Regions from separate parts of the Paenibacillus polymyxa M1 genome, predicted to be linked through region 3. Evidence: predicted binding sites of a transcription regulator. Region 3 holds the regulator's gene; each other region holds the start of a gene.

Region 1 (3,258 bases), 920 kb from region 3:
GCTGTTGGTAACTGCTATTTTGGTTTCTTTGGTGGAAATGGGAAAAATTGATTCTTGGGTTGTCGTTGTGATTGTCAGTCGTGAGTTTGCGGTTACGGGTCTGAGACAGATCGCCTTATTGGATGGCTCTGTGGTTGCTGCAAGCAATTGGGGGAAATTAAAGACGATCATCCAGATCATTGCTATTGTAGCACTGCTCATTAATAATTTCCCGTTTGTTTTTCTGGGTATTCCGTTTGATTTAATAGCGATATGGGCAGCTGTGTTAATCACCATTTATTCGGGTATTGATTACTTTGTAAAGAATATCCATTTGCTGAGCTCCTCTAAAGTTTAACAGGATAAATCTTATGGAAACAGCAATAGGGACTTAACTTATTGCTGTTTCTTTACATAATTCACATTATACGCATCATAGGAGGACGAATTGATGAAAGCTGAAATCATTGCAGTAGGAACAGAGTTATTACTTGGACAAATAGTAAATACAAATGCCCAATATTTGTCGCAAGAGCTAGCTACTATCGGAATTGATGTATATTTTCAGACTGTAGTTGGCGATAACATGGATCGACTTCAGGAAGCGGTACGTCTTGCTCAGAAGCGTGCGGATATTATTTTGTTTTCTGGTGGGCTGGGGCCAACTCAGGACGATTTGACAAAAGATGCGATAGCGGTTGTACTGGGGCGAAAATTGCAGATAGATCGTCTTGCCATGGACAAGCTGGATCAGTTTTTCCGTAACCGTGGGGTAGAAATGACCGAGAATAACCGCCGCCAGGCGCTTTCTATTGAAGGAGCCACTCCGCTTGAAAATGAGACGGGTTTAGCTATAGGGGATGCCATTGCACAGGACGGTAAATTTTATGTGGTTTTGCCCGGACCACCTAAGGAACTTAAACCTATGTTTGCAAATCATGCTAAACCATGGTTGCTTCAGCAGGCATTAAGCGGTGAGGAGATGCCGATTTATTCGAAAATGCTAAAATTCGCAGGGATCGGTGAGTCAGCTCTTGAAACGCGCTTGTTAGATCTGATCGAATCCCAGACGGACCCCACGATTGCTCCTTATGCCAAGGAAGGGGAAGTCACGATCCGTATATCCACCAAGGCGGCCAGTGAGAGTGAAGCTTTAATTAAGCTGACGGCTACGGAAGTACAAATTCAGCAGCGTCTTTCCGAATATATGTATGCAAGTGAGGATGTTACGCTGGAGAAGGTGATTGTAGATTTAATGGCCAAGCGCGGACTTACTGTGAGCGCAGCGGAAAGCTGTACAGGCGGTATGCTGATGGAACACATCACTTCTATACCTGGCAGTGCTGTTATGTTTCAAGGTGGCATCGTGTGTTATTCCAATGAAATGAAGATGAAATTGCTCAATGTGCCTTATGATTATTTGGAAGGGGATCATGCGCCAGGCGCAGTGAGTAAGGAAGTAGCCCTTGTGCTTGCAGAGCAGGCAAGGATGATTATGGACAGCGATTTCGGACTTTCTGTTACTGGTGTAGCTGGGCCCGGATATTCCGAGCGGAAGCCAGTCGGCCTGGTGTATATTGGTATTGCTGAGCGCGACAAGGAAACAGAAGTATATGAGCTGAATTTAAGCGGTAACCGTGAGACCATCCGTTTGCGATCCGTCAAAGCTATCCTGTACAGATTGTGGCGCCGATTGGTAGAGAACGAGAAACTCTCTTAATTATCGATGAGTTGTTTTAGATAGATATTCATGATATAATCTTTTTATTCGGAAGAACCGTTGCAAAGCTTTTTGCCAGCGGTTCTTTTTTCGTTTTAAGAGAAAGGTATAACTATAGAAGAGAGCTGCGGGAAATAAAAAAAACGAATGTATGTTCGAAAAAATGCTTGGCAAGCGTGTCAAAACAAGGTATTATTAAAGTACAAACAATGAAGGATGTGAGTTTATTGTCAGATCGTCGTGCTGCGCTGGATATGGCGCTCCGTCAAATAGAAAAGCAATTTGGTAAAGGTTCCATCATGAAGTTGGGTGAGTCTACCCACATGCAAGTGGAAACAATCCCCAGTGGTTCGATTGCTTTGGATATTGCGTTAGGAACGGGCGGCTTTCCAAGAGGCCGGATTATTGAAGTATATGGACCGGAATCATCCGGTAAAACGACAGTAGCTCTTCATGCTATCGCAGAGGTGCAAAAAACAGGCGGACAAGCCGCCTTTATCGATGCCGAGCATGCACTTGATCCGTCGTATGCGAGCAAGCTGGGTGTCAATATTGATGAGTTGTTACTATCGCAACCAGATACAGGTGAGCAGGCATTGGAGATTGCCGAAGCTCTTGTGCGTAGTGGGGCAGTGGACATTATCGTCGTTGACTCTGTAGCGGCACTTGTACCGAAGGCAGAGATTGAAGGCGAAATGGGAGATTCCCATGTCGGTCTTCAAGCGCGCTTGATGTCACAGGCATTGCGTAAGCTGTCTGGAGCCATTAATAAATCGAAAACCATTGCTATCTTTATCAACCAGCTCCGTGAAAAAGTAGGTGTTATGTTCGGTAACCCTGAAACTACACCGGGTGGACGTGCCTTGAAGTTTTACTCTACGGTACGTTTGGATGTTCGTCGTATCGAAAGCTTGAAAATGGGTAACGACATCGTGGGTAACCGTACACGTATTAAAGTCGTGAAGAATAAAGTCGCACCTCCTTTCCGTCAGGCTGAAGTGGATATTATGTACGGTGAGGGCATTTCCAAAGAAGGAAGCTTGATCGATATCGGTACGGAGCACGACATTGTCGACAAGAGCGGAGCATGGTATTCCTACGAAGGCGAGCGCCTTGGTCAGGGACGTGAGAATGCAAAGCAATTTTTGAAGGAAAATCCGAACATTGCTAGTACGATCGAGCAAAAAATCCGGGTGGCCAGTAATTTGATTACAACAATTGCTCCACCGACAGAAGAAGAGTTGGCGCAGGAGGCCAAGGAAGAACAGGAATTGCTGGAGCTTGAATAAAGCTTGCCCGAAACTTCGCTTCTGATCTGTCATGTGAACTGTAGCCTAGGGATTATGGTACAGTCCGTTTAAATAGCATGATTCTGATGCCCTGCACAGTTGTGCAGGGTATTTTTGCATCAAATAAAGTCTGCTTTGTCAGCAGAATCTAACTTTTACGTAGCAGGTGATCGTAGGCTGCTTTCGTGAATTTCAAAGTGAGGGAAAACATATTGCAGTTGGACGATAAAGATGAATTCACTTCGGAAGAAAATAAACAGCAAGGGATTT
Region 2 (3,258 bases), on a different replicon from region 3:
TCTGCATTCATCACCGCTGCAAACATGGAGCTTATAACACAAGCCGATAAGAGAGAAAGCATGATTTTTCCTTTTTTCATCCGAATAGCCTCCTAAGTTTTAGATAAATACTTAATTGGTACCGCTTTCGTATAATACCTCGATGCCTCTCACATGATGGATTTTCAAATTTTTATTTGAGTAGTGTTCCCCCCGCCTTCTAATATAATTGTTTAAAGCTCGTTGATAGGTGATATTTATACAAATTCCTATCTATTTTAAAAGAGTAGGAAGTGTATACGGTTTCGTTTGGATATTCATAAATTTTTAATTAATGGTAATTATTACAATGCTGATTATATCATATGCTTTGATTTTTTCTAGAAATATATTCGATAATTTACTATAATTGAATCTTTTTTCCCAAATACCGACATATCGGAAACTTTATTTGTCTCAAAATAAGGCTGAAATATCTAAATTCAATTTAGGACGTTGGATATAATCTTCTCAAAAATGGGCAAATTATGTAATTAAAAACTTGAGTTGATTGTCGTTAAGATAGCCCTAATATCCCTTGGTGAAACAGCCAAACCTATAATATTGCTCTATGCTACGGAGTAAAGTTGAAGTGAACTACGTGCATGGAGGAAAGAAAATAGCAAGAATGTTTTAGATTGAATTTTTTTGAGAGGGCTACTTTAGCCCTCTCTATTAATGAGGAAACTTGTGGGAAAGTTGCTATTTAGGATTCTACTTTTAAGTGTATTTGTTTGTTGCTTATCACAACCCTGTACAGGAAAAATGTCAGCTCGGAGTATAGCTCCAAGCAATCGATTTTTGAAGATTAACATCTTGTTCATGGCTCCTAAGGCACCTTATATATTAATCAGAATAATCGCTATATGGTACCTTTGTGAGATACAAATGATTTGTTGGAGGGACAGACTACGTTTAACCCAACCTCTAATACGGCCACAATTAAGTTTGGAACACACCAGGTTGATTTGAAATAAACTCTACTGAGATTGTTACCGACTCCAACACATTTGTAATGGATAATGTTCCTCGATCCCAGCAGAGGGCTCTTAGGGTGGAATTGAACGAAAAATAAAGCTGATCCGTTCTTGGACCAGCTTTATTTTTACCATTCTAACGATTGGGAATCCATCATTAATTGTGAGATTTTTTCAATAAATATCAATCCATTTAATTGCTCTATCAGTTCTTGTATATTTTATTTTTAAGATAAATAATATCTCCTGGCAATTGCAGAACCTCCAGTTTTTTAAGACAGTTTGGACAAACGGCTGCTACATGCTCGGCAGAAATACTATGATCCTTTAATATATATGTTTCAAGGTAAGGTTGGCCATTAGAACGAATAAAAGGAGCCATAGTATTACATAGTTCACATATACCTGAAGCTCTTTCAAACACCTCGGCTGCAATATATGAATTTTCAATCTGCTCATGGGATACTGTAAAACCGATCACAAAATAATTTACATCAACAGAGAAAAATTCAGCTAAAACAAGAATAATTTTTAATTTGGGAGTACGTTGACCACGCTCATACATACCAATTGCCGAAGGAGATAAATCAACTTCATCAGCAAGTTGTTGGATCGTTAGCCCCATACTTTCTCTAAGTGGTTTAATTCGGGTACCATCTATTTTCATGGTTTATAGTCCGTTTCCCTCTCTTTATATTTAAGAATAGCTATTCTGCTTTTCGTTTATTAGATACCGCTTCGTCTAACACAGCTTTCTAATCAGCAGATCTACAAATTTTCAACTTTACTTATGCGAAAATGCACCGGAACCAATACAAAATATCCCTATAATACATTACTAAATATAATATGATTACAGCAGATTGTATACAAAGTTCACCTCGAATAAATTAAATTCATCTTTGCAAAAGTAATAAATTCCCATGAATAAAACGAATAAAAACGTGGTATATTGTTAAGAACATACGTTCTACTTTGGAGGCTGAATTATGATTGACTACTCAAAACTCCCCCAACACGAGGTCGCCTGTATTGATATGAAGTCCTTCTATGCTTCTATTGAAGCTGTTGATATGGGACTGGACCCGCTTACTACCCTTTTGGCAGTTGTAGGCGAAAAGAATCGCCCAGGCTCCGTAGTTCTTGCCGCTTCTCCTGCTTTAAAAAAACAGTTTGGCATCCGGACAGGGAACCGACTCTATGAAATCCCTCCTGATCCGCGTATCCATGTTGTCAATGCCCGGATGGGACTATACTTGGATACATCCATGACTATAACCAAATTATTCAACCAGTACGTACCGACAGAGGCCATTTCTACATATTCCGTTGATGAAAGCTGGATTACTTTGGACGGTACAGCACACCTATACGGGTCAACACGCGATGCAGTTCAACGTATCCAGAAAGATATTCTAATGCAGCTTGGCTTACCGTCCGCAGCTGGCTGCGGTCCAAACAAGCTCATCGCAAAACTGATTATGGATAATTATGGAAAGAAAACAGGAATCGCGGAGTGCACGTATCAGGATATCCCCCGCCTGCTGTGGCCGCTACCGGTGGAAGACATATGGGGAATTGGAAGAAAGCTAAAGAAGAGGCTGAACTCCATAGGGATTTATCAGTTAGGGGATATCGCTCATTACCCCCTTTCTAAACTTCAACGTCAATTCGGGAACTTGATGGGCCAGCAGCTTTTTTATCATAGCTGGGGCGTGGACATCTCTCCCGTTTTTGTAGATATTAAGGAAGAAGTCCGCAAAGGGTTCTCAAATGGTATCACTCTAATGAGGAATTATTCTATTCAGGAGGTTTCAACCATCATTTTGGAATTGACGGATCATATTGCATCCCGCATGCGGCAAACTCATACCGCAACAAAGACGGTAACGCTCTCGTTAGGATATAGCAAGGATGATGGATTAAAAGGCTTCAGCCGCTCCAAAACCCTTCCTGAAGCTACGAATATAGCCAAGCCACTCTACAATACCTGTATGGAGCTGCTGCGGTCTGCAAACGCCAGGGCAAGCATTAGGAACGTTCATGTGGGAGTCTCCAACTTGGTTCCTGAAGAGGCGATTCAAGTGGATCTGTTTTCGGGACCTACAAATGAAAAATTACAGCAGCTCGGCGTAACTCTGGATTCGATTCAAGCACGGTTTGGAGGATCTGCTGTTTTCAGAGCCAGCTCCATTACAAATGCGGGGACATTTCTTGGCCGCTCTCAAAAGATTGGAGGTCATTATGAATGATACAAGATCGT
Region 3 (3,258 bases):
TGGCCTGTTCTATGTCTTTCTACGGTTTATTAACTTCAATTCTTAGCCATGCTATTAGCGATCATTCATTATTTGAAGCATATTTAGAAATTTTTATAAAGAACTTTGTTGTGGCCTATCCATTACAATTATTGGTTATGGGTCCAGCTGTTCGAGCCTTGTTTATAAAATTTATAAAGAAATGCGGGCAAGCAGGACCAAAGCTGATACAAGTTTGAAGAAGCTATAACTGGCGGGATTGGTAGTTTGGGGATCATTTAACACAAAAAAAGCAGGAAGAATTCTTCCTGCTTTTTGCTTGTAAATAAATATTAACGTCTGCGTTGTCCATCATTCACGCTAAACAGATTGACAGCCAGTGCGTTACCTCTTGCACGCGCAGTGGCTCTTTGGTTGGAACGGATGTTTAATCTTCTTCTTCTCAATTCACGGTTGCTGTGTCTTCTGCTCATAATATCACCTCCCTTCAAAGAAATGAAGGTACGGTTAAATCTTAATGATGTTTATGCTTACGCTTGGTAATTTTGATATTTAATGCGTTAGTTGCGAGTGCATTTCCGCTTCCTGTTTTAGCAGCTGCGGCTTGAAAGACTTTAACGACCAGATATCTGTTTTTCCCGATGCGATGCTTATACGTTTTAACTCTATTTCTGATCATCTGCATAACTCCTTTACTTTAGGTCTGCTATATACATATGTCAATTGTGCTAGTAATGTATCAGCATAAATCTACTAAAGACAAAAAGAAGCTAGTACCTATGTTCCTAAATGTTTTTAAAAAAAACTCATGCTAGCCTGCGTTCGCCTTCCCAACTTTACGTTATAGGGGAAGGCTACAGTAGGTTCACATGAGTCAAATTTCCATTTGTTTAGCTAATAAAAGTAAACAGTTCAAGATCAGACGGGACTATTTCGGATAATGGGGGGGATATAATAGTAGAGACAATATAGGTTGCTGAAAAGGAAAGAATAGTTGTGAGACACACATAGTAAACATAATAACAATATAAAACCGGCTCGCCTAGGCGGCCGGTTTTATATTCGTGGTAGTATAACGGGGAAGAAAGCACGATAAATCAGTGGAAGTCCCGGAAGAGTCCAACAACCTTGCCCAATATGCTGACGTGTGTCAGGCGAAGCGGTTCAAAGGCTGGATTTTCAGGTTGAAGCCGGATATGATCTTTTTCTTTGTAAAAGGTTTTAACTGTTGCCTCGTCTTCATCTGTCATAGCTACTACAATGTCTCCGTTATCAGCCGTCTGCTGCTGACGTACGATTACATAGTCTCCGTTAGCAATACCAGCTTCAATCATGCTTTCGCCTACAACAGATAACATGAATATTTTATCCTCACCAACAAAGTGTTGGGGAAGAGGAAAGTAATCTTCAATATTTTCTGTCGCCGTAATAGGAAGACCAGCGGTTACTTTGCCGACGACGGGAACACGACTAATGGAGTAATTAATCAAGTTGCTGTTATCCGATTCGTCTTGACCAAGTAATTCAATAGCCCGTGGTTTCGTAGGATCGCGGCGAATGAGTCCTTTTTTCTCCAAACGATCCAAATGACCGTGAACCGTAGAACTGGAGGCCAATCCGACTGCCTCGCCTATTTCGCGCACAGAAGGGGGGTATCCCTTTAGACGCACTTCATTGCGGATAAATTCAAGAATGGCCTGCTGGCGGCTCGAAATCTTAGACATACCGTATCAACCCCATTTAGTAACGTTTGGGAAAATTATAGCATAGAACCTCCGTTCGTACAAACATAAGTTCTAAATAATCCCTAAAAATATTTACGAACTTTTGTTCTCTTTTCTATTGAACAAAACAAATGTTCGTGTTATATTGTGAAAAACATAAGAACAAACGTTTGGAGGACGCGGCCAATTATGAAATATAGCACTTATCAAAGTATTTTCCCGATGAACTTAGAGAATTTACAGGAGACCCGAAAAGAGGGTAAGGTGCGTTTGTTACAGGTTATTACCAATACTCTTTTACTCAAGCTTCTTATTCTAGTAATTATCGTTTGGGTTGCAGGGGCAGGTGTACTTACGGTTTTCGCAGCACCTTCAGTTTCTAATAAAGAGGTGATTAAGCTGACCGTACAACCTGGAGATACGTTATGGAAGATTGCCGTGAATCATAAACCGGAACGAATGGATACACGGGTATATATTGAAGGGATTATGCGTATTAACGCTTTGGAGGATCGGGGAGTGCAGGCAGGTCAGGTGCTTAAGCTTCCACACTTCTGATCTATAAGACTATAGAGCTTGTCAAGGAGCGCAATGCGGGAGCCTTGACAAGCTCTTTTCTACATGTCAAAGTGTATTATATCTTTGCTTTTATGGAGGGGACACAATTTGGATATAGACAGCTTGGTACAGCGCATTAATGAATTAGCGCGCAAAGCAAAAGCCGAAGGATTGACAGAAGAGGAAACCACAGAGCGCGCCAACCTTCGGGAAATTTATTTAGGCAACATTCGCCGTAATTTTCGGCAGCAGCTTGAAACCATTGAATTTGTGGACGATGATACGTCGAAGGGAAATGACGGGCTGAAGCATTAATGTCGCTAAAGCCTGCATCATTTGCCTTGTTTTAGGTATCTTTCCTGGTATCTATATAGATCAGCTTTAAGGCAGTTGTTTTAATGTAATATTTATTGGGAAGGGAATTGAGAGATGGCCCGATCATTTGAAAGAAAAGTACGTAAAAACACAGCGCATTTAAATAAAACGCGCAAGAAACAAGGCATTCAAACCATTAACGGCGCAGGTTCAGCAATGGACATTTTCCGTGGCCGTAATATTACTGTGCCAATCATGCTGGCTGGTCTTGCTGTATTGTACATGCTTATGAGTTACTTTTTGACTAAGACCGGCATGCGGGGAATGGACTGGCTGGTATTTGGCTTGTACTTGATGCTGGCTGTTATCTTCTTCATTCGCCGTCCTTATTTAAAAGTGGGAAAAGATACCCTCTATATGTTAAAAGGTGGAAGAGAACGTCCGATGACGGCAGGGGACATGAAAGCCATCAAAATTGAAAAGGGTTACGTTACCGTTGAAAGAAAAGGGAAGGGCGGTAATTTTATTTTTACAAAATCACTGGGACGCTACGATACGGATGCCATCGCAGAGCGGCTTGAAAAGTTTGCACTATCCAATCAGATACAGGTAGATAAGAAATAACCGATTTAGCCTGTAGCTCTGTAAGTAAGGCCGTATGATGTTATTTTTTCATATAACA

The links. The regulator LexA, encoded in region 3, represses DNA repair genes until DNA is damaged. The targets are predictions, from matches to a motif close to CGAACATATGTTCG.
Region 1: recA (recombinase RecA) is a predicted target of LexA. The motif match lies at 1,844-1,857, and genes of this name have one in related genera.
Region 2: PPM_RS27935 (DNA polymerase thumb domain-containing protein) is a predicted target of LexA. The motif match lies at 1,954-1,967, and genes of this name have one in related genera.

What each region holds. Positions count from the first base shown of each region.
Region 1 is NC_017542.1:2,244,089-2,247,346, forward strand. It holds gene pgsA (CDP-diacylglycerol--glycerol-3-phosphate 3-phosphatidyltransferase) at 1-337, shown strand, start outside; gene PPM_RS10240 (competence/damage-inducible protein A) at 431-1,699, shown strand; gene recA (recombinase RecA) at 1,927-2,988, shown strand; gene PPM_RS10250 (regulatory protein RecX) at 3,201-3,258, shown strand, end outside.
Region 2 is NC_017543.1:360,853-364,110, forward strand. It holds gene PPM_RS27925 (hypothetical protein) at 1-80, opposite strand, end outside; gene PPM_RS28160 (helix-turn-helix domain-containing protein) at 1,201-1,662, opposite strand; gene PPM_RS27935 (DNA polymerase thumb domain-containing protein) at 1,985-3,247, shown strand; gene PPM_RS27940 (YolD-like family protein) at 3,244-3,258, shown strand, end outside.
Region 3 is NC_017542.1:3,162,242-3,165,499, reverse strand. It holds gene PPM_RS29655 (hypothetical protein) at 312-452, opposite strand; gene PPM_RS29650 (hypothetical protein) at 494-658, opposite strand; gene lexA (transcriptional repressor LexA) at 1,077-1,703, opposite strand; gene PPM_RS14045 (LysM peptidoglycan-binding domain-containing protein) at 1,893-2,261, shown strand; gene PPM_RS14040 (DUF896 domain-containing protein) at 2,370-2,576, shown strand; gene PPM_RS14035 (hypothetical protein) at 2,691-3,200, shown strand.